One region of the Mesorhizobium sp. W050 genome, then DNA from elsewhere that is predicted to be linked to it. Evidence: riboswitches for the same ligand, from Rfam matches in the RefSeq annotation. Region 1 holds a riboswitch; the other holds the start of a gene.
The links. A riboswitch is a leader RNA that binds a small molecule or an ion and turns the genes downstream of it on or off. The one in region 1 is predicted to bind cobalamin.
Positions count from the first base shown of each region.

Region 2: it holds a riboswitch for cobalamin, as region 1 does, so the genes downstream of both, ACYG9Y_RS22955 (aromatic ring-hydroxylating oxygenase subunit alpha) here and ACYG9Y_RS07855 (CbtB domain-containing protein) in region 1, are expected to answer to the same signal.

Region 1 covers NZ_JBTTIH010000001.1:1,638,148-1,646,995, forward strand. The annotation lists gene ACYG9Y_RS07830 (methyltransferase family protein) at 158-664, opposite strand; gene ACYG9Y_RS07835 (heparan-alpha-glucosaminide N-acetyltransferase) at 661-1,671, opposite strand; gene ACYG9Y_RS07840 (MFS transporter) at 1,904-3,103, shown strand; gene ACYG9Y_RS07845 (aromatic ring-hydroxylating oxygenase subunit alpha) at 3,111-4,286, opposite strand; gene ACYG9Y_RS07850 (gamma-glutamylcyclotransferase) at 4,423-5,115, shown strand; cobalamin riboswitch at 5,183-5,378, shown strand; gene ACYG9Y_RS07855 (CbtB domain-containing protein) at 5,415-5,594, shown strand; gene ACYG9Y_RS07860 (CbtA family protein) at 5,610-6,413, shown strand; gene cobU (bifunctional adenosylcobinamide kinase/adenosylcobinamide-phosphate guanylyltransferase) at 6,406-6,918, shown strand; gene cobO (cob(I)yrinic acid a,c-diamide adenosyltransferase) at 6,920-7,534, shown strand; gene cbiB (adenosylcobinamide-phosphate synthase CbiB) at 7,690-8,667, opposite strand; gene cobD (threonine-phosphate decarboxylase CobD) at 8,666-8,848, shown strand, end outside.
Region 2 covers NZ_JBTTIH010000001.1:4,771,781-4,780,628, forward strand. The annotation lists gene ACYG9Y_RS22935 (glycosyltransferase family 2 protein) at 1-31, opposite strand, end outside; gene ACYG9Y_RS22940 (hypothetical protein) at 28-1,077, opposite strand; gene ACYG9Y_RS22945 (PqqD family protein) at 1,229-1,651, opposite strand; gene ACYG9Y_RS22950 (FAD-binding oxidoreductase) at 1,814-2,914, opposite strand; gene ACYG9Y_RS22955 (aromatic ring-hydroxylating oxygenase subunit alpha) at 2,952-4,199, opposite strand; cobalamin riboswitch at 4,317-4,518, opposite strand; gene ACYG9Y_RS22960 (DUF680 domain-containing protein) at 5,018-5,224, shown strand; gene ACYG9Y_RS22965 (DUF680 domain-containing protein) at 5,291-5,494, shown strand; gene ACYG9Y_RS22970 (DUF680 domain-containing protein) at 5,566-5,799, shown strand; gene ACYG9Y_RS22975 (ABC transporter ATP-binding protein) at 5,873-6,985, opposite strand; gene bglA (beta-galactosidase BglA) at 7,052-8,716, opposite strand; gene ACYG9Y_RS22985 (carbohydrate ABC transporter permease) at 8,722-8,848, opposite strand, start outside.

The sequences.
Region 1 (8,848 bases):
GCAGAATTCTGGACCGTGGCAACTGCTGTACGTCGCGGCATGGATCCTCGGGTCTGTGCTGCGTCGCTACGCTCCTTGCTCCGCCCGTGGATGACGAAGAGATGGGCGTTCGGCTAGTCGCCAAGGCATGCGAACCCTGCCAGCGATCACACCCGCCTCAAATCCACCGGCGCACCCGCTTCGTATAGTCGCGGTACTTCTTGCCGAATTTGGCGAACAGCACCTTCTCCTCGCTCTCGATGGCGACCTTCTGCGTTGCAAAAGCCGCGATCAGGGCCAGCGGCAGGAACCATACGATCCCCGAGACGAAGGCGACGCCGATCAAAAGCAGCGTGTTGGCCAGATACATCGGGTTGCGAGTCACGCCGAACGGGCCGGACGTCACCAGATGATCCGGCACGCCATTGGGGTTCATCGTCGTTTTGGCCCCGATCATGGTGCGGATAGCGGTGAACCAGAGGGCTGCGACGGCAAACAGCACCACAAAGCCGGCGGCAAACAAAAGGTCGCCCAAGAGGTCGCCGATCCAGGGCAGGGGATAGAACAGGCCGAGCGCGATGCTGATGGCAATGGCGGCGATGTAGATCAGCGGCGGCCATGGGATCAGCCGTGGTCTCGGTAGATCGGGTTTTGCCAGCCCGGGTTTTGTGAGCTTGTCGGTCATTGTTGCCCTCCCTGCGTCATCGGACTCTCCTCCGTCCTTGCGGTGCAGATGCCGGCGAGTTCACCGAGATGCGCTTTGAACTCCGGGGTCTGGTCACCATTGTAGAGCCGGTCGAATGCCGCTTCGCTTTGCAGCGTGTCCAGCATGCACACACAATAGCTGGTGCAGAACTCCGTGTCGCGCTGCTGTTCGCAGGATACCTGGCATTCCTTGAGGAAGACTACTTCCCGTGTCTCGACCGGCGCCGGCGCGATCTGCGAGAACAGCCAGACGCAGCCGAACAGCAGCGGCTGGTGGATCAGATAGAAAGCCAGGCTGTGGCGGCCGATGAAGGTGAGCGGCCTGGTCCAGCTTCCTGATCCCAGCGTGGCCAGCCGCGCCAGCAGGCCGGTGGTGGACGCAAACTTTGCCGCGGCGATGCCGAGAAGCACGGCGCCGAACCAGGGAAACAGCGGCACGTAATCGTTGGAGCGCGGGTTGATCGCCGACAGGCCGACCCACCACAGCGCCGGATGATCGAAGGCTTCGGATCGGAAATAGATCGGCCCGGCGATCACCACCGCCGCCACGACAAGCGCCAGCAAGGACGGCAGCCGCAAGAACAAAAGGCCGAGCAGGCTGGCCAGCGCGATCTGATGCAGGATGCCGAAGAAGATGAAGCTGTCCGGCGTGATGAAGTACGTGACCGCCGATATAGCGGCGGCCGCGACGGCGACCATGGCAAAACGTTTCCAGAAGCCGGTCCAGCGGATCTGCCTGCCATGCGCGAGAAACAGGCTGACGCCGACCAGGAACAGGAAGGTCGAGGCGATGCAGCGCGCATAGATCTTCCACCAGCCGACGGCGGTGAGGCCGGGATCGGTGTAGTGGAAATTTTCGAGATCCCAGGTGAAGTGGTAGCTCGCCATGGCGATCAGCGCGATGCCGCGTACGACATCGATGGCGACGATGCGCTTCGGTTGATCTCGCTTCAGTTGATCTCCAGGGGGTGCGGTATGGATGCTCATGGTCTCGCGATCTGATTCAGCCCCAAAGACGACTATCACGGTTGCACCGGACAAAAGAAGGCCGCCCTCTACGCTCCGGGTCGCGCCGTGCGGCTGCATCGCGCGGCGCTTTAGGCCAGAGCCGGAAAGCCTTTGGCCGAATTCGCTTTTTGCCGGGAAGGGGTCGGTTTCCTGTTACCGGCGGAGGAAGCGCCAGCGCAGATTTGGGCTGCGAGTCTGATTTGGGGATCAAATGTCCACCCATGTGCGCCATCCGATCTGGCTGCCAGCCCTGCGTCCGGCGGATGCGCGCACCTTTGCCTCGCTCTATGCGGTCGAATCCTTCGCCCGTGCCACGGTGTCGAGCGTCATCCCGATCCAGGCTTATGAGATTCTGCACAACGAGCAGATCGTCTCGATCCTCTACACCATCGTGGCGCTGCTCGGCCTGTCGGTGACCTTGTTCATGCCGATGCTGATCCGCAGGTTTGACCGGCGCTGGGTCTATACCGCCGGCGCCTGCCTGCTGGCGATGGGCTCGCTGTTCTTCGTCACCCACACGCTTGCCGGGCAACTGGCAGGCATGCTGTGCCGCGTGATGGGGGCGAGCGCCCTGTCGATCACGCTCAACCTCTACATCATGGACCACATCCGCAAGACCGATTTCATGCAGGCCGAATCGCTGCGCATGGCGTGGTCGATGCTGGCCTGGACCGGCGGGCCGACACTCGGCATCTTCCTCTACACACGCTACGGCATCTATGCCGCGCATGGCGCGGTCGCGGTGTTTGCGTTGGCCTTGCTGGCGCTGTTCTGGACCTACAGGCTGGGCGACAACCGGTCGATCCGGCCGGGCAAGACACGGCCGGCCAATCCGCTGGCCAATATCGGCCGCTTCGTAGCACAACCCAGGCTCAGGCTGGCCTGGCTGATCGCCTTCGGCCGCTCCTGCTTCTGGACGACGTTCTTCGTCTACGGGCCGCTGTTCATGGTGATTACCGGCGAGGGCAAGCTTGCCGGCGGCCTGCTGGTTTCGGCCGGCAATGCGCTGTTGTTCATGGCGATCTTCTGGGGCAAAGCGGGAAAACGCTTCGGCGGCCGGCGCACCATGACCTTCGCCTATTTCGCGATGTCGGCGACGCTGCTTGCGGCGGGCGCGGTCGGCACTACCGCGCCGCTGCTTACGGGCTTTTTCCTGCTCTGCGGCGCCTTCTTCACCATCGCGCTCGATGCACTGGGCTCGACCGCCTTCATGCGCTCGGTGCGGTCCTATGAGCGGGCGCAGATGGCCGCGGTCTACCGCACCTATCTCGACTTTTCCGAGCTGACGCCGCCGCTGGTCTATTCGGTGGTGCTGGCGTTTTTCGGCCTCGGCTCGGTGTTCGTGACGCTGGGCATTCTGGCCGCGGTTTGCGGCTTTATCTCCTGGCGCTATCTGCCGAAGTCGCTTTAGTCGCCGATCAGGCGGTTGCCTCAAGCGCTGCATGCCGCTCGCGCACCCAGTTGTGGAAGCGGTGCAGATCGTACTCCTCCGGCATTAGCACGCCGGCCTGGTGGCGCATCGAGCGCAGGCCTTTCTGATTGATCTCGCAGATCGCGGCATCCTCCTCCAGCACCTGGGTGCCGAAGGCGACGACATTGTCGATGTCCGTCTCAGCCAGCGCCTCGGGCGCGAACAGCCACTCGGCGGTGAGTTCGGTCTGTTCGGGACCGAGCGGCATCAGTCGCACCGTCCTGACATAATCGACATGGCCAACGATGAACATCGAGGGCAGGCTGGTGGCATAGGTCTGTCCGGCCGCACGCTCGGCCGGCGTCAGGCCCGGGAAGACCGGGCCATGGGCATGTCCGTCGCGCGACCAGGTCTCGGCGCCGGCGCGCAGGCCACCCGAAAACTCCGGTGCGTCATTGTCGGCATGGCGGACCCAGTCGGGGTCGTCGTGCCGGCTCATCAGGCCGCGGCCGTATATCGGCACCAGCCGAGACAGGTCCTTGTGGACGCCTGGGCAATGCAGGCACTCGTTGAAGTTCTCCCAGAAGATCTTCCAGTTGCAGTTCATCACCTTGCGCAGGACATGGCCTGATACCAGAGTTTCCAGCGGCCAGTTGGCGAGGTCGCCGGATGCGGGATCGAAGGAGGTCCCGGCGGAGCCGGCCGCAGCCTGCTGAAGGTTCACAAAGACAAAGCCGCGCCATACCGACAGCGCCACCCGGTAGAGCGGATGATCTGCCTTGTCGAAACCATCTGGCAGCGATTTCGAGGGAACGCGCACGAGATCGCCGCGCAGCGAGTAGGACCAGGCATGGTAGGGGCAAGTGATGAGCCGCGCTTTCAGCCGGCCCTCGCTTTCCTGGCAAAGCTGCGAGCCGCGATGCCGGCAGGTGTTGTGGAAGGCGCGCAACTCGCCGGTGTCGTCGCGGAGCACGACGATTTCCTGTGTGCCAACGCGGAATGTCCTGAATGCCAAAGGCTGGGCAAGATCGGCCTCGCGGCAGACGAGCAGCCAGCTTTTGTACCAGATGGCGTCGAGATCGCGCTGGTAAGCCTCGCTATCCCAATAGGCCGATGACGGTAGCGTCGGTTCGGCCCGGCTCAGGCCGTTATAGGGGTCGCGCTCGCTCGGGTTGGGATGCATGGCTGGCTTCCTATGAAGCGTCAGCCGACACCCCGGCAGATAGTTTGTCAATCAGAGTGCCGCATTGCCGGTTGCAGGCGCGGCGCATAATCATGTCGTGGACATGGGACATTCGGAAATTGGGGGGATTCGGAAATTGGCCGCACGACAGATGTCGCTTACGCCGGAGCTGGTCGCGCGCTGCTGGCGCGAGATCAGGGACCCCGGGCCGGATCCGGACGCGATGCATCTCGATGACGCCGACTATGACGCGCTGCTGGATGAATTGCAGGTCGAACTCCCGGATAGCGAACCGCTATGGCTGTTCGGCTATGGATCGCTGATCTGGAAACCGGAAATAGATTATGTCGAGGACCGCGTTGCGCTGGCGCGCGGCTGGCATCGGTCCTTTTGCATGAACATGACGCGCTGGCGCGGCACCAAGGACAGCCCCGGCCTGATGATGGCGCTGGACCGTGGCGGACAATGCAAGGGCGTCGCCTTCCGGCTGACCGAAAGTAACCGGCGCGGGCAGTTGGGCCGGCTTTTCCGGCGCGAAGTCACGCTGAAGCCGACAAGCTACCGGCCGCGCATGCTGAAGCTTGCAAGCGAGGCCGGACCGCTCAGGGCATTGGCCTTCGTCATCAACCGCAACGGCCTGACCTATTCAGGGCCGCTCGACGAGGGCAAGGTCGTCGAAAGGCTGGCAACGTCCTGCGGGCACTGGGGGTCGGGCGCCGACTATCTCTACAACACGGTGAAAAACCTTGAAGAGCGCGGCATTCACGATCGCCATCTGTGGCGGCTGCAGCGGCTGGTTGCCGAGCGGATCACCGCGTTGAACCCGTAACGCCGCATGGCGCATTCGCGCTGTTGGCCGGCGGAATTTGGTTTGCCGGATGCGGCCGTTTCAGCCTATAGTCATGCATGTCGTCGGTTCCGTTAGGGACCAAGAGGGAATGCGGTGAGGGCTGACTTGTTGCCCAATGCCGTGGCTGCCCCCGCAACTGTGTGCGGTAGTCCTCTCCAAGCCACTGAGGATTTTTTCCTCGGGAAGGTGGGGAAGGGCGCTGATCCGCGAGCCAGGAGACCTGCCGGCGACAGGGAACTGACTTCGATGCCCTCGGGTGGAGGGCGAAAGGACAAGATATGAATACCGCTTCCGTCTCCCTCGGCGCATCCGTCTCCTCGCAGTCGCGCTTCATGCAGCTCGTGCTTAGCGCGTTTCTGGGCATTTTCGTCGTCGGCGTTGTCGGTTTCTCGCATATCGATGCGGTCCACAATGCGGCGCACGACTATCGCCATTCGATGGCGTTTCCCTGCCACTGACGAGGATCTGACATCATGAACCTGTTTCGCAACGTCGTGTTCATCGCGGCGATCGCAGGGCTCGTGGCGGGTGTCGCTCTCGCCTGCATGCAGGCCTACGCCACCGTGCCGCTGATCCTCAAGGCGGAGGTCTACGAAAAGGCTGGTGGCGGCCATGAGCATCAGCATGCCGCGGCGCCCGCCGCCAACGCTGCGGACACCGATGCCATGAGCACCGCCGCGCCGGCGGAAAATGCGGTGAGCAGCGCAGCCCCGGCTGAAGCAGCCGCGCCGGCGGAGGACGAAGGCTGGGCGCCGGCCGACGGCTTCGAGCGTTTCGCCTTCAGTGTCGTCGCCAATATCGTCACCGGCATCGGCTTCGCGCTGGTCCTGGTGGCGGTTTCCGAGTTCGCCGGCGGCATCGGCAGCTGGCGCCAGGGCGTGTTCTGGGGCTTGGCCGGCTTTGCCGTGTTCACGCTGGCGCCGGGCCTCGGCCTGCCGCCGGAACTGCCGGCAATGCCGGCGGCCGATCTCATGCAGCGCCAGATCTGGTGGTGGGCAACGGTGATGACAACGGCGATCGGTCTTGCCCTTATCACCTTCCGCACGTCGGCGCCCCTGACCGTGCTCGCCGTCGTCCTGATCGTCGCCCCGCATATTGTCGGCGCGCCGCAGCCTGACAGTTTCGTAACGCCGATCCCGGAGGGCCTGCATCATCAGTTCGTGGTGGCGGTGACGCTGACCAATCTGGTGTTCTGGCTGGTGCTCGGCGCAGTTGTCGGCATAGTGCGCGCGCGCTTCGCCGGCACCGCGACCAGCCTGCGCGACAGCTTTGCCTGATCGCAGTTTGACCTTCATCATCGGCGGTGCGCGCTCCGGCAAGAGCGCGCATGCCGAAACTTTGGCGACGGCGTTGCCGCCGCCATGGGCTTATATCGCCACCGCGCTAGCCTATGACGGCGAAATGCGCGAGCGCATCGCGCAGCACCGCTCGCGCCGTGGCGAGGGGTGGGCGACCATCGACGCCCCGCTTGATCTTGCCGGTGCGCTCGAGGCATTGCCGGACAACCAGCCGGTGCTTGTCGACTGCCTGACGCTGTGGCTGACCAATCATATGCTGGCCGATCATGATCTGGAGGGGGAGTGCCGGCGGCTGGCCGATGTGCTTTCGCGGCCGCGCGGACCGTGGTTCGTGGTCTCCAACGAAGTCGGACAAGGCATCGTGCCCGACAATGCGCTGGCACGCCGGTTCCGCGATGCCGCCGGCCGGCTCAACCAGCAGATCGCGGTCGTAGCTGATATGGTGCTTCTGATGGTGGCGGGGCTGCCGCTCAAGGTGAAATGAGATGACCGATATCGACACAAAAGACGAAGAGCGCCATCGCGCCAAGATGGCCAAGCGCAAGGCGGTGCAGGACGCCGAGGTCGCGGAAAAGACGGTCGAGAAGGGGCTGCTGATCGTCAACACCGGACCCGGCAAGGGCAAGACCACGGCTGCCTTCGGGCTGGCGCTGCGCATGCTCGGCTATGGCAAGCGCGTCGGAATCGTCCAGTTCATCAAGGGCAAATGGCACACCGGCGAGAAGGATGCCTTCGCGGCGTTCGGCGACCGCGTCGTCTGGCACACGATGGGCGAGGGTTTCACCTGGGAGACGCAGGATCTGAAGCGCGACATTAAGGCGGCCGAAGCCGCCTGGGCCAAGGCGCTGGAGTTGATCGCCGATCCCTCGATCAGCCTCGTCGTGCTGGACGAACTGAACATCGCGCTGCGTTACGACTATCTCGATCTCGACAGAGTGGTGGCGGCGCTGAAAGCGCGGCGCGAAGGGCTGCATGTCGTCGTCACCGGCCGCAACGCCAAGCCGGCGCTGGTCGAGGCGGCGGATCTGGTGACGGAGATGGGCGTGACCAAGCATCATTTTTCGGCCGGCGTGAAGGCGCAGCAGGGGATCGAGTTCTGAGGGGCTATCCTCACCTTTTACCCTCCCCCTTGTGGGGAGGGTCGATCCGCGAAGCGGATCGGGGTGGGGGTCCTCGTAGGTCGCAGTCCCCCACCCCGGCGCTTCGCGCCGACCCTCCCCACAAGGGAGGGTAAAGGAAGGGCGACGGTAAGCTCTCAGAACGTTACCGCGATAAGCACCGCCGACAGCAACCCGAACAGCCCAATCAGCAGATAGTCGGCGACCTGATAAAGTTTCAGCGCCCGCCTGATGTCCAGACTTTCCGCCTCGCGGCGGCCGCCTTCGCCCATGAAGGCATCGTTGACGACAACGCCGCCATAGCTGCGCGGGCCGGCGAGCGCCAGGCCGAGTGCGCCGGCCATTGCTGCTTCCGGCCAGCCGGCATTGGGTGAGCGGTGCTTTTTGGCGTCGCGCCGCACTGCTTGCCAGGCGTTGCGGGGATCGGCGCCGTCAACGAGAAAGGCGGCGGCAACGATCAGCAACGCGGTCAGCCGGGACGCCGGCAGGTTGATCCAGTCGTCGAAGAGTGCCGCCGCGCCGCCGAAGGCCTCGTGGTGCGGGGTGCGGTGGCCGATCATCGAATCGGCGGTGTTGGCGGCCTTGTAGGCGACGCCGCCGGCCAGACCGCAGACACCTGTCCAGAAGGCGGGCGCAACGATGCCGTCGGAGAAATTCTCGGCCAGGCTTTCGATGGCGGCGCGGCTGACGCCGGCATGGTCGAGCTTCTCTGGATCGCGGCCGACGATGCGCGCAACCGCAATGCGGCCGAGCGCCAGCCCGCCGGTATCCAGCGAATCGGCCACCGCCTCGACATGTTCGGTAAGGCTCTTTTGCGACAGCAGCGACGAGGCCAGGATTGCCGTGATGATCATGCCGGCAGGAAAGAGCTGCCAGAGCAGGATTTGCACGATGAAGGCGATTGCCGCCGGCACCAGCACGATCACCAGCAGCGCCTGCACGCTGCGGCGGCGACGCAGCGCGTCGGAATCAGTGTCGCGGTTGAGCCTGAGGTCGAGAAAGGCTATCAGCCTGCCGAACCAGGTGACGGGATGGCCGACGGCACGGAACAGCCAGTCCGGGTAACCCAGGATGCGTTCGATGGCCAGCGACAGGAAAGCGATCAGGATCGACATGAAGCTTTCTGATGGAGCGATTACTGTGGTGGATCACGGTGGATCCCTTGGCCGGGCGAGGGCGCTCTTCCCTCACGCGCCACAACCTTTCGTCGATCTCTCGACAGGTATCAATCCGCACTCCTACCCGCTTTTCGAGCTGCCCGCCACCGCCCTGTCACGATTGCCGGAGGCCGCGCGC
Region 2 (8,848 bases), 3.1 Mb from region 1:
TGTAGACCGGCACGATGACGCTCAACTTCATGCAGCGCCCCGAAGGACGAAATCCGCAATCGTGCTGGCGATCTCGCGCGGCTCGGTCCCCAGCAACAGCCGGTAGCATGGCAGATCGCGGGTAAGCTCGCCGAAAAAGCGAAAGCCCGCTTCCCGCTCGCCCGGCATCTGCACGATTCCTGACGGCGCCAAGGCGATCATGGCATCCTTGCGCGATATGGGCATGACCGAGCTTCTCGCACCTCCCCTGATATGGGGCACTATTAAAGCAATAATGTCCAGACTTGCAGGAGTTGGTCGAGGCGCGATCTCGTCGATGTGAAAGGCATGCTTGCCTTGCCAGTTCAGCGGTTGGTACGACTTTAGCCGCTCCTCCAGCTTCAGCCGCTTGAAGCCCTCCGGATCCTGCTTGAGCGTGGCAAACAGCGGATAGGCCGTCACCCCCCCGGTCCGGTCGATCAGCACATAGTCGTCGCCGACGCTATCGAGCCCATTGAGCAGGCCGGCGACGACCGTTCCCGATTTTCCGGCTCCCCCGGAGCCCGCCAGCAACACGCCCTTGCCATCGATGCCCAGCGTGCCGGCATGGGTAAGCCGCATGCCGCGCGCCGCATATTCCCAATGCAGGAAGGCGCGCAGCGGCGCCGCCTGTTCCCATGGCGGAAAGGCCTCGGCCGCCATCATCAGCTGCGCCCCGACATGGCGTTGCGGATCATGGAACTGCCAGAAATCGAGGTCATGATAGTAGCTGCCGCGCAATCCGGCCTCTTCCAGCCGGTTGGCAAAGGCATGATGGTTGTAATCGCCTCGGCCCCAGGTGGCCGGGGCGGGGACGCCATCGATGCCCCGGTGGGCGACGAAAATGCGGCAGCCGTCAGATGCAGACGGATTGCCCGGAGCCGGTATGAAGGCATGGCCGATGGTATCTGCCAGCGTGCCATGGTCGAGATGGACACTCAGGTCCAGCCCCGGCAACCGCACGCTGGCGGTAACGGGATAGAATGCGGCGGCGCTTTCCGCGGCCGCCAGCACATGGCGGGCATAATCCGGCAGGGTTTGCAGCGTGATCAAAGGCATGTGTTGGTTGTTCAGCGTCCAGAATTGCGCCGGGTCGCCTGATGCATGTCGCTCGGGGTGGCCCCGGTTTTGAGACGACGACATGCATAAAATCAAAGATCTAAGCGCGTCGCCTGAGTCCGTTCAAACGCGACGCGCTTTAGGGAAACGATTATGCCTGTTTCACCGCCGGCCAGCCGAGAGGTTCCTCGACCTCATGGATCGGGTCGACAATGATGAGATCGGCAAGGTCGTCATGGACATCGACCTTGAGCGGCTCATTGCTGGCAGCAAGCGCAGCCGACAGCTCGCCCGAAAGCGGTTGTGCCGGTGTTTCGGCTGGCGCAAGCAACCCGAAATCGAGCAGTCGGGCAACGAAGCTTTCGAGGTCGGCTAGGCTTATTTTTGCGGCGCCCGCGGCAGCTCCGACCAGCGCTTCAGTGGCGACGCCGGACGACAAAGCCTGCCAGACCCGGCTGCCGGAATCGGAAAAGCCAAAATACTTACCGTTCGAAAGATCGAGAACGACGGCTTCGCCATCGAATGATTCGAAAACGATGTCCTTGCTTGCGACCGCGTAGACCCGCTGTTGCATCGCTCTGTCCCCCGTTCCATGCGCCCATGAAGGGATGCGCCGGTTTCACGGTCTGCCCAGCCCTTCCTAAGTGCGTCTAAATCACTCGGCCTATGCTTGGCAAGACAAAGACCCGCGAACACAACGCCTGCGTCGGCGACCGTTGCGGCGAAGTCGACCGGCTCAAGCCTCGATTTCGAGCGCCGACAACGGTTTCGAGCAGCAGGCAAGGATGAAGCCGTCATCGATCTCGTGGTCGAGGATGCCGCCATTGTGGCTCATCTCGACTTCGCCGGAGACCTTCTTCACCTTGCAGGTGCCGCACAGGCCGAACTCGCAGGCGGCGGGAATCCGCACGCCCGAGCTGCGCGCGGTCTGCAGCACGGTCTGGCCGGCGACGCAGCCGGCATCGACCTCCGAAAGCGAGAAGCGGATCGGCGTCACGGCTTCGACAGGTGCAGCGATGCCGTCCTCGACCGGGGAGGCAAACGGCGCCGGAATTTCCTCCACCACAGGCGCGGCAAAGCTCTCCTGATGGTATTTCGTCATGTCGAAGCCGGCGGCATCCAGCATGCCGCGCACGGCGCGCATGAACGGATCGGGGCCGCAGCAGAAGATTTCGCGCTCGCGGAAATCCGGAGCCAGCAGGGGCAGCCGGATCGCGTCGATGCGCCCCATATGACCGTACCAGCCCTCGCGGCTGGAACGTTCCTCGATCATGAAGCCGAGCGACAGGCCGGGCATATGGCCGCCGAGCAGTTCGAGTTCCTTGCGGAAGATGATCTCTTCGGCACGCCGCGCGCAGTTGACGAAACCGACATCGGTCCATGGCGCGCAGTCGTTCAGCCAGCGCAGCATCGACATCATCGGCGTCACGCCGGAGCCGGCCGAAATGAACAGGTATTTGGCCGCCGGGTGGCTGTGCAACGAGAAGTCGCCCGCCGGTCCATAGGCCTTGACGTGCGAGCCGGGTGCCAGATGGTCGAACATCCAGCGCGTGCCGATGCTGCCGGCCTGCGCCTTGATCGTCACCGCGATCGAAAACGGCCGCGATGGCGACGACGACAGCGTGTAGGTGCGCATCAGCGGCCCGTCCGGTGTCGGCAGTTCCAGCGTCAGGAACTGGCCCGGCTTGTAGCGGAACCAGGTCTGGTTGTCGGAGCGGAAGGTGAAGGTCTTGACGTCGGGCGCCTCGTCGCTGACGCCGATCACTTCCAGCACCTGCAGCCTATCGTTCCACGGCGCCATCTGGTCGAGATGGCGATAGAGCCCAAGATCCGTCATCGCATTCATCCTCTGGTCCCTCTTCGCCTGCTCCAGCTCACGCGACGCTGCGCAGCGCCGGCCGGCCGCCTTCGGCAAGGCGCGGGCCGATGAAGGCCGCGTACCATTCGACGAACTGGATCACGCCGCCCTCGTGCAGCTCCGAATAGGGGCCGGGCTCATAGGCCGGAGACAGGATGCCAAAGGCGTTTTCCTCGACGATGCGGCGGTCCTGGTCGTTGGTCTCCGTCCAGACATGGGTGAGCTCCTCAAGGTTGTAGTCGACCCCCTCGACCGCATCCTTGTGCACCAGCCACTTGGTCGTCACCGCGGTTTCGGTGGCGCTGATCGGCAGCACCCGGAAGGTGACCGCATGGTCGATCAGTATGTGGTTCCAGGTCGCCGGATAGTGGTAATGCATCAAGGTGCCGATGCGGTCGGCGGCAACAGTGTCGGACAGGTTCTTCGTCACCGCGCGCTTTCCGGACATCGTGTAGCTGACGGCATCGCGCAGCAGCGGCGCGCGGGTGGCGCGGTATTGCCCGGCCGGATCGATGCGGAACTTGCTCGGCAGGCCCGCCGCCTCGCATTTCGCCCAGTGCGCCAGCATCTCCGGATCGCTGTCGGCGCCCTGCACGCCGGTCACCGTCGGCGCTTCGGGGAATGTCTTGCACAGCTCCGGATGATTGCCGGCGCAGTGATAGCATTCGCGGTTGTTTTCCCAGACCAGCTTCCAGTTGCCCTTCTCGATGATGGTGCTCTCGAAGGCGACCTTGGCTTCATTCAGCCGGTGCGGCTTGAGGTAGGGCTCTATCATGGCGCGCATCGGCGCAAAGTCGGCAGGTTCTTTCGCCAGGCAGATGAAGATGTAGCCGCCGACGCTCTCGCAGGCGACGGGCTTCAGGCCGAACTGGCTCTTGTCGAAACCGTCGGCCATCTGGCGGGCAAACAGCAGCCGGCCGTCAAGCTCGTAGGTCCACTGGTGATAGGGGCAGACAAGCTTTGCCGCCATGCCCTTCTCAGTGTTGCAGACACGGCTGCCGCGATGGCGGCAGGAATTGTGAAAGGCGTTGATGTTGCCCTTCTGGTCGCGGACCAGCACCACCGGATAATCGCCGATCTGCACGGTGATATAGCTGCCGGGCTTCGGCAGTTCGCAATCATGGCCGATGAACAGCCAGTCGCGATACCAGATGAGCTCCATGTCGAGCTTGAAATAGTCCGGGTCGGTGTAGAAGGGCTGTTCCAGCGAAAAGCCTTGCTTGCGGCCGTTCAGGAGCCTCAGCATGTCGTTGCGCGTATCCATAGTTCTGTCCTCGTGGTTTAAGGACTGAACTTGGTGGTGATGGAGGAAGGATCGGACTCAGGCCGGCGCGGCGCCGGACATGCACTATCCACCTCTTGACCGCCCACCGCGATCAGTCGAGTCTATGCATCTCGGGCTGGTTTCCGGGCTCTGGAGTTGTCCTTGCGGACCATCGCGACACCTTCCCAGGCTCTTGCCCAGTGGTCTCCCGTTGCGACTTCAACTCCACCACCGTTGCGGGGGCAGCGCCGGATTCTGACCGGCTTCCCAATTCTCCGCTGCGTCGTCACGAAGCGGCACCTGAGATGCGATCATCTAATCACGGCAGCGATCGCGACGTCGGCATGAAAGCGACATCATATCCATGCGGCGCGACACGCGCGGCATACGCCCCGCCGACCACCGAAGGGCTGAGATCCTGTCTTGCGGCGCTATCATCGCCGTTTCGAATCGCTGCGGATCCAGTTCCGATCGGGGGCAAAAAGGGCTCAACGGTATCGAAAAGTTACTATTAGCAATCTCTAATCGAACCGAACGGTTCGTTTCTGTTGACAATGCGTGCAGGACGGTGTGAACGACGGCCCGGAAACCGACGCCGGAGCGAACCACTCGGTTCGACATAAGCAACTGAAAACAATACGATAAATGACCATAGAAGAACTTCCTGGCACAATTTCAAGGTGCAGGACCGTGGTCCACACGGAACAACTTCGTGATTGGAAACCAGCCTATGGCTTTCCCACATCGGGGCTGTCCGAACGACGCGAATTCCTCCCAAGACACGCCGCTAGACGGACAGACAAACTGGAGTCCTAAAAATGAAAAAGATCATCCTCACTGCCGCAGCCGTTTTGGCGATCACCGGCAGCGCCTTCGCCGGTAGCGACAATTACGGTTCCAATGGTGCGAACCAGCCAGCCGTCTCGGTCGACAGCTCGTATACGGCTTCCATTCAGAAGCCGGCGCACGCTGACAAGCAGCCTGTCGTTCAGGGCGCCGACCGCGACCTCTACGGCAATCGCTGATCCCGACCAAAGAAGGGCGGCTAACCCGTCGCTCTCGGGATCCCAAAAAATTCAGGAGTATTTGAAATGAAAAAGATCATCCTTGCTGCCGCCGCCGTTTTGGCCATCTCCGGCAGCGCTTTCGCCGGTAGCGACAACTACGGTTCGAACGGCGCCAACCAGCCTGCGATTACGTCGACCGATAGTGGCCATACGGCTTCGGTTGAGAAGTCGGCTCCAGCCGAGCAGGCGCCTGCCCACGGTGCCGACCGTAACCTTTTCGGCCGCTAAAAGCCGGTTTCCAGCACGTGGCGGGCTTATCCGCTGCAGCTGGCGGCATCAGAAAAATTCAGGAGACTAAAATGAAGAAGATCGTTCTTGCCACCGCAGCCGTTCTGGCTGTTTCGAGCGCTGTCTTTGCCGGCAGCGACAATTATGGCTCCAATGGCGCCAACCAGCCGGCCGCTGCCGTCGACACCACCCGCACTTCGTCGACCGGCACCAACTCGGCGGTCTACAAGCTGCTGAACTCGTCGAACGACCAACAGAAGTTCGTTCCTCAGAGCAGCGACAGGGATCGGTTCGGCAACAACTAACAGCCGAAGCTTAAAAAAAGAGCGGCGGGCCTGGCCCGCCGCTCTTTTTTCATGCCTGTACGACGCAGCTATCTCAAGCCGCCTTCACTTCCACCGGCTTGAGCGAGAAGGAGTGCCCATCGGCGTCGAAGATGTGCAGGTCCCCGGCATCCGCGGTCAGTCGCAGCTTTGCCCCGCGCTTGACCTCGACATTGCCGGGCAGCTTGGTCACCAACGGCAGGTCGGCGCGGCCGATATCGACATAGACAAGCTGCACCTCGCCGAGTTGCTCGACATAGTCCACCACGCCCTCGAAAAGATATTCCGCGCCGGTGGCGGCCGACAGATCCTCCGGCCGCACGCCGAAGCTGACTGCCGCACCCTTTGCTGACGCCGGCGTTGCGATCGGCACCGTTGCCTTGCGGCCGCCGACATGGCTGACGATTGTCGGGTTGCCCGTCCTGTCGATTGTCGCCGGCAGGATGTTCATGGCCGGCGAGCCGATGAACTGGGCAACGAACAGATTGCCGGGCTTCTTGTAGAGGTCCATCGGCGTGCCGACCTGCTCGATATGGCCGTCCTTCAGCACGACGATGCGGTCGGCGAGCGTCATCGCTTCGACCTGATCGTGGGTGACGTAGATCATGGTCGTGGCAGGCATCGATTCCTTGAGCTTGGCGATCTCGATGCGGGTCGCGACGCGCAGCGCCGCGTCGAGATTCGACAGCGGCTCGTCGAACAGGAACACTTTCGGATTGCGCACGATGGCGCGACCGATGGCGACACGCTGGCGCTGGCCGCCCGACATCGCCTTGGGCAGGCGGTCGAGATATTTGGTCAGCTGCAGGATTTCGGCGGCCTGCCGCACCCGCTTGTCGATCTCGGCCTTGCTTTCCTTGCCGATCTTCATCGAGAAGGCCATGTTGTCGTAGACGGTCATGTGCGGATAGAGCGCATAGGACTGGAACACCATGGCAATGCCGCGCTTGGAAGGCGGCACGTCGTTCACCACCTCGCCGGCGATCTTCAGCTCGCCGGAGGTGATCTCCTCAAGCCCGGCGATGGACCGCAGCAAGGTCGACTTGCCGCAACCCGACGGGCCGACGAAGACGATGAACTCGCCCGACTTTATGTCGAGGTCGATGCCGTGGAGAATGTGCAGATTGCCGTATGATTTCTTCACCTGTCTCAGCGTGACATCGGCCATAATTTCCTCCCAGTGATTTCCCTAGAGAACCTGGATTTCCTCAAAAAATCCAGTTTCGTCAAAAACTCAGTCGATGCGCCCGAACCAGGCGCCGTAGCCGCCGAGGCGGATGGAACCTGTGCCGGATTGTCCCGAAAAACCGTGCCCGGCCAATGGCAGCAGCGCCTGACCACCGAGATCGACCTCGGCCGGCTTGCTGGCCAGATTGAAGACGCAGACGATCTGCTCATTGCCCTCACGGCGGGTGAAGGCGACGGTGTCGCCCTCGCTTTCGATGAACTCGATGTCGCCTTTGGCCAGGGCCGGATGCTGGCGGCGGAAACCGAGAAAGCGCCGGTAGTGCTCGAGCAGCGAGGCCGCGTCGCCCTGCTGAACATTGACCGCTTGCGACAAGTGCTTGCCCGGCACCGGCAGCCAGGGCTTGGCCGTCGAAAAGCCGGCATTGCTGGCGGTTGCATCCCACACCATCGGCGTGCGGCAGCCGTCGCGGCCCTTGAATTCGGGCCAGAAGCGAATGCCGTAGGGGTCCTGCAGATCCTCGAACTGCAACTCGGCTTCGCCCAGCCCAAGCTCCTCTCCCTGATAGAGGCAGACCGAACCGCGCAGCGACATCAGCAGCGCCGAGATAACCTTCAGATAGGCGGCCGGGTCGGCCTCGTCGGCGGCCCAGCGCGAGGCCGGACGCATCACGTCGTGGTTGGAAAAGGCCCAGCACGACCAGCCGTCGCTGGCGACCTTGCCGAAGGCTTCCAGCACCTGGCGCACCTTGGCGGCGCTGATCTTTTCCGGCGCCAGGAAATCGAAGGAATAGCACATGTGGACGCGTTTGCCGCCGGCGGTGTAGGCGGCGACCACTTCCAGCCCACGCTGCGAATCGCCGACTTCGCCGACTGCGGCGGCCGCCGGATATTCGTCGAGCAGCGCCCGGAACCGTTCGAGGAAGGCAAGGTTTTCCGGCCGGCTCTTGTCGTAGATATGGTCCTGGTAGTTGTAGGGATTGACCGCAGGTGCTGTCTGGTCGTTGCGCTCTTCGGGCGGCAGCGGCGGATTGTTCTCCAGCCCCTGGCTGTGGAAGTAGAAATTGATGGTGTCGAGGCGGAAGCCGTCGACGCCGCGCTCCAGCCAGAAGCGGGTGACGTCGAGCAGCGCGTCCTGGACTTCCAGATTGTGGAAGTTGAGGTCCGGCTGCTCGGACAGGAAATTATGCAGATAATATTGCTGGCGGCTGGTGTCCCACTGCCAGGCCGAGCCGCCGAAGATCGACAGCCAGTTGTTGGGCGGCGTGCCGTCCGGCCTGGCGTCGGCCCAGACATACCAGTCGGCCTTGGGATTGCTACGGCTGCCGCGGCTCTCCTTGAACCATGGATGGTTGTCGGCGGTGTGCGACAGCACCTCGTCGATCATCACCTTGAGGCCGAGGTGATGGGCTTCCGCCACCAGCGCGTCGAAATCGGCGAGCGTCCCGAACATCGGGTCGACGTCGCAATAGTCCGAGACGTCGTAGCCGAAATCCTTCATCGGCGACTTGAAGAAGGGCGAAATCCAGATGGCGTCGACGCCGAGCGAGGCGATGTAGGGCAGCCTGCGGATGATGCCCTTGAGGTCGCCGATGCCGTCGCCATTGGAGTCCTGATAGGAGCGCGGATAGATCTGGTAGATCACCGCGCCCCGCCACCAGTCGCGATCGACGGCGAGATCGGGCTTCGAGGTCGCCTTCAAAGCGGCTTGCATAAGTCTCAACCTCCTTTGACCGAGCCGGCCAGCAGCCCGCGGACGAAATAGCGCTGCAGCGAGAAGAACACGATCAGCGGCACGATAATGGTGACGAAGGCCGATGTCGTCAGGATTTCCCAGTCGCCGCCG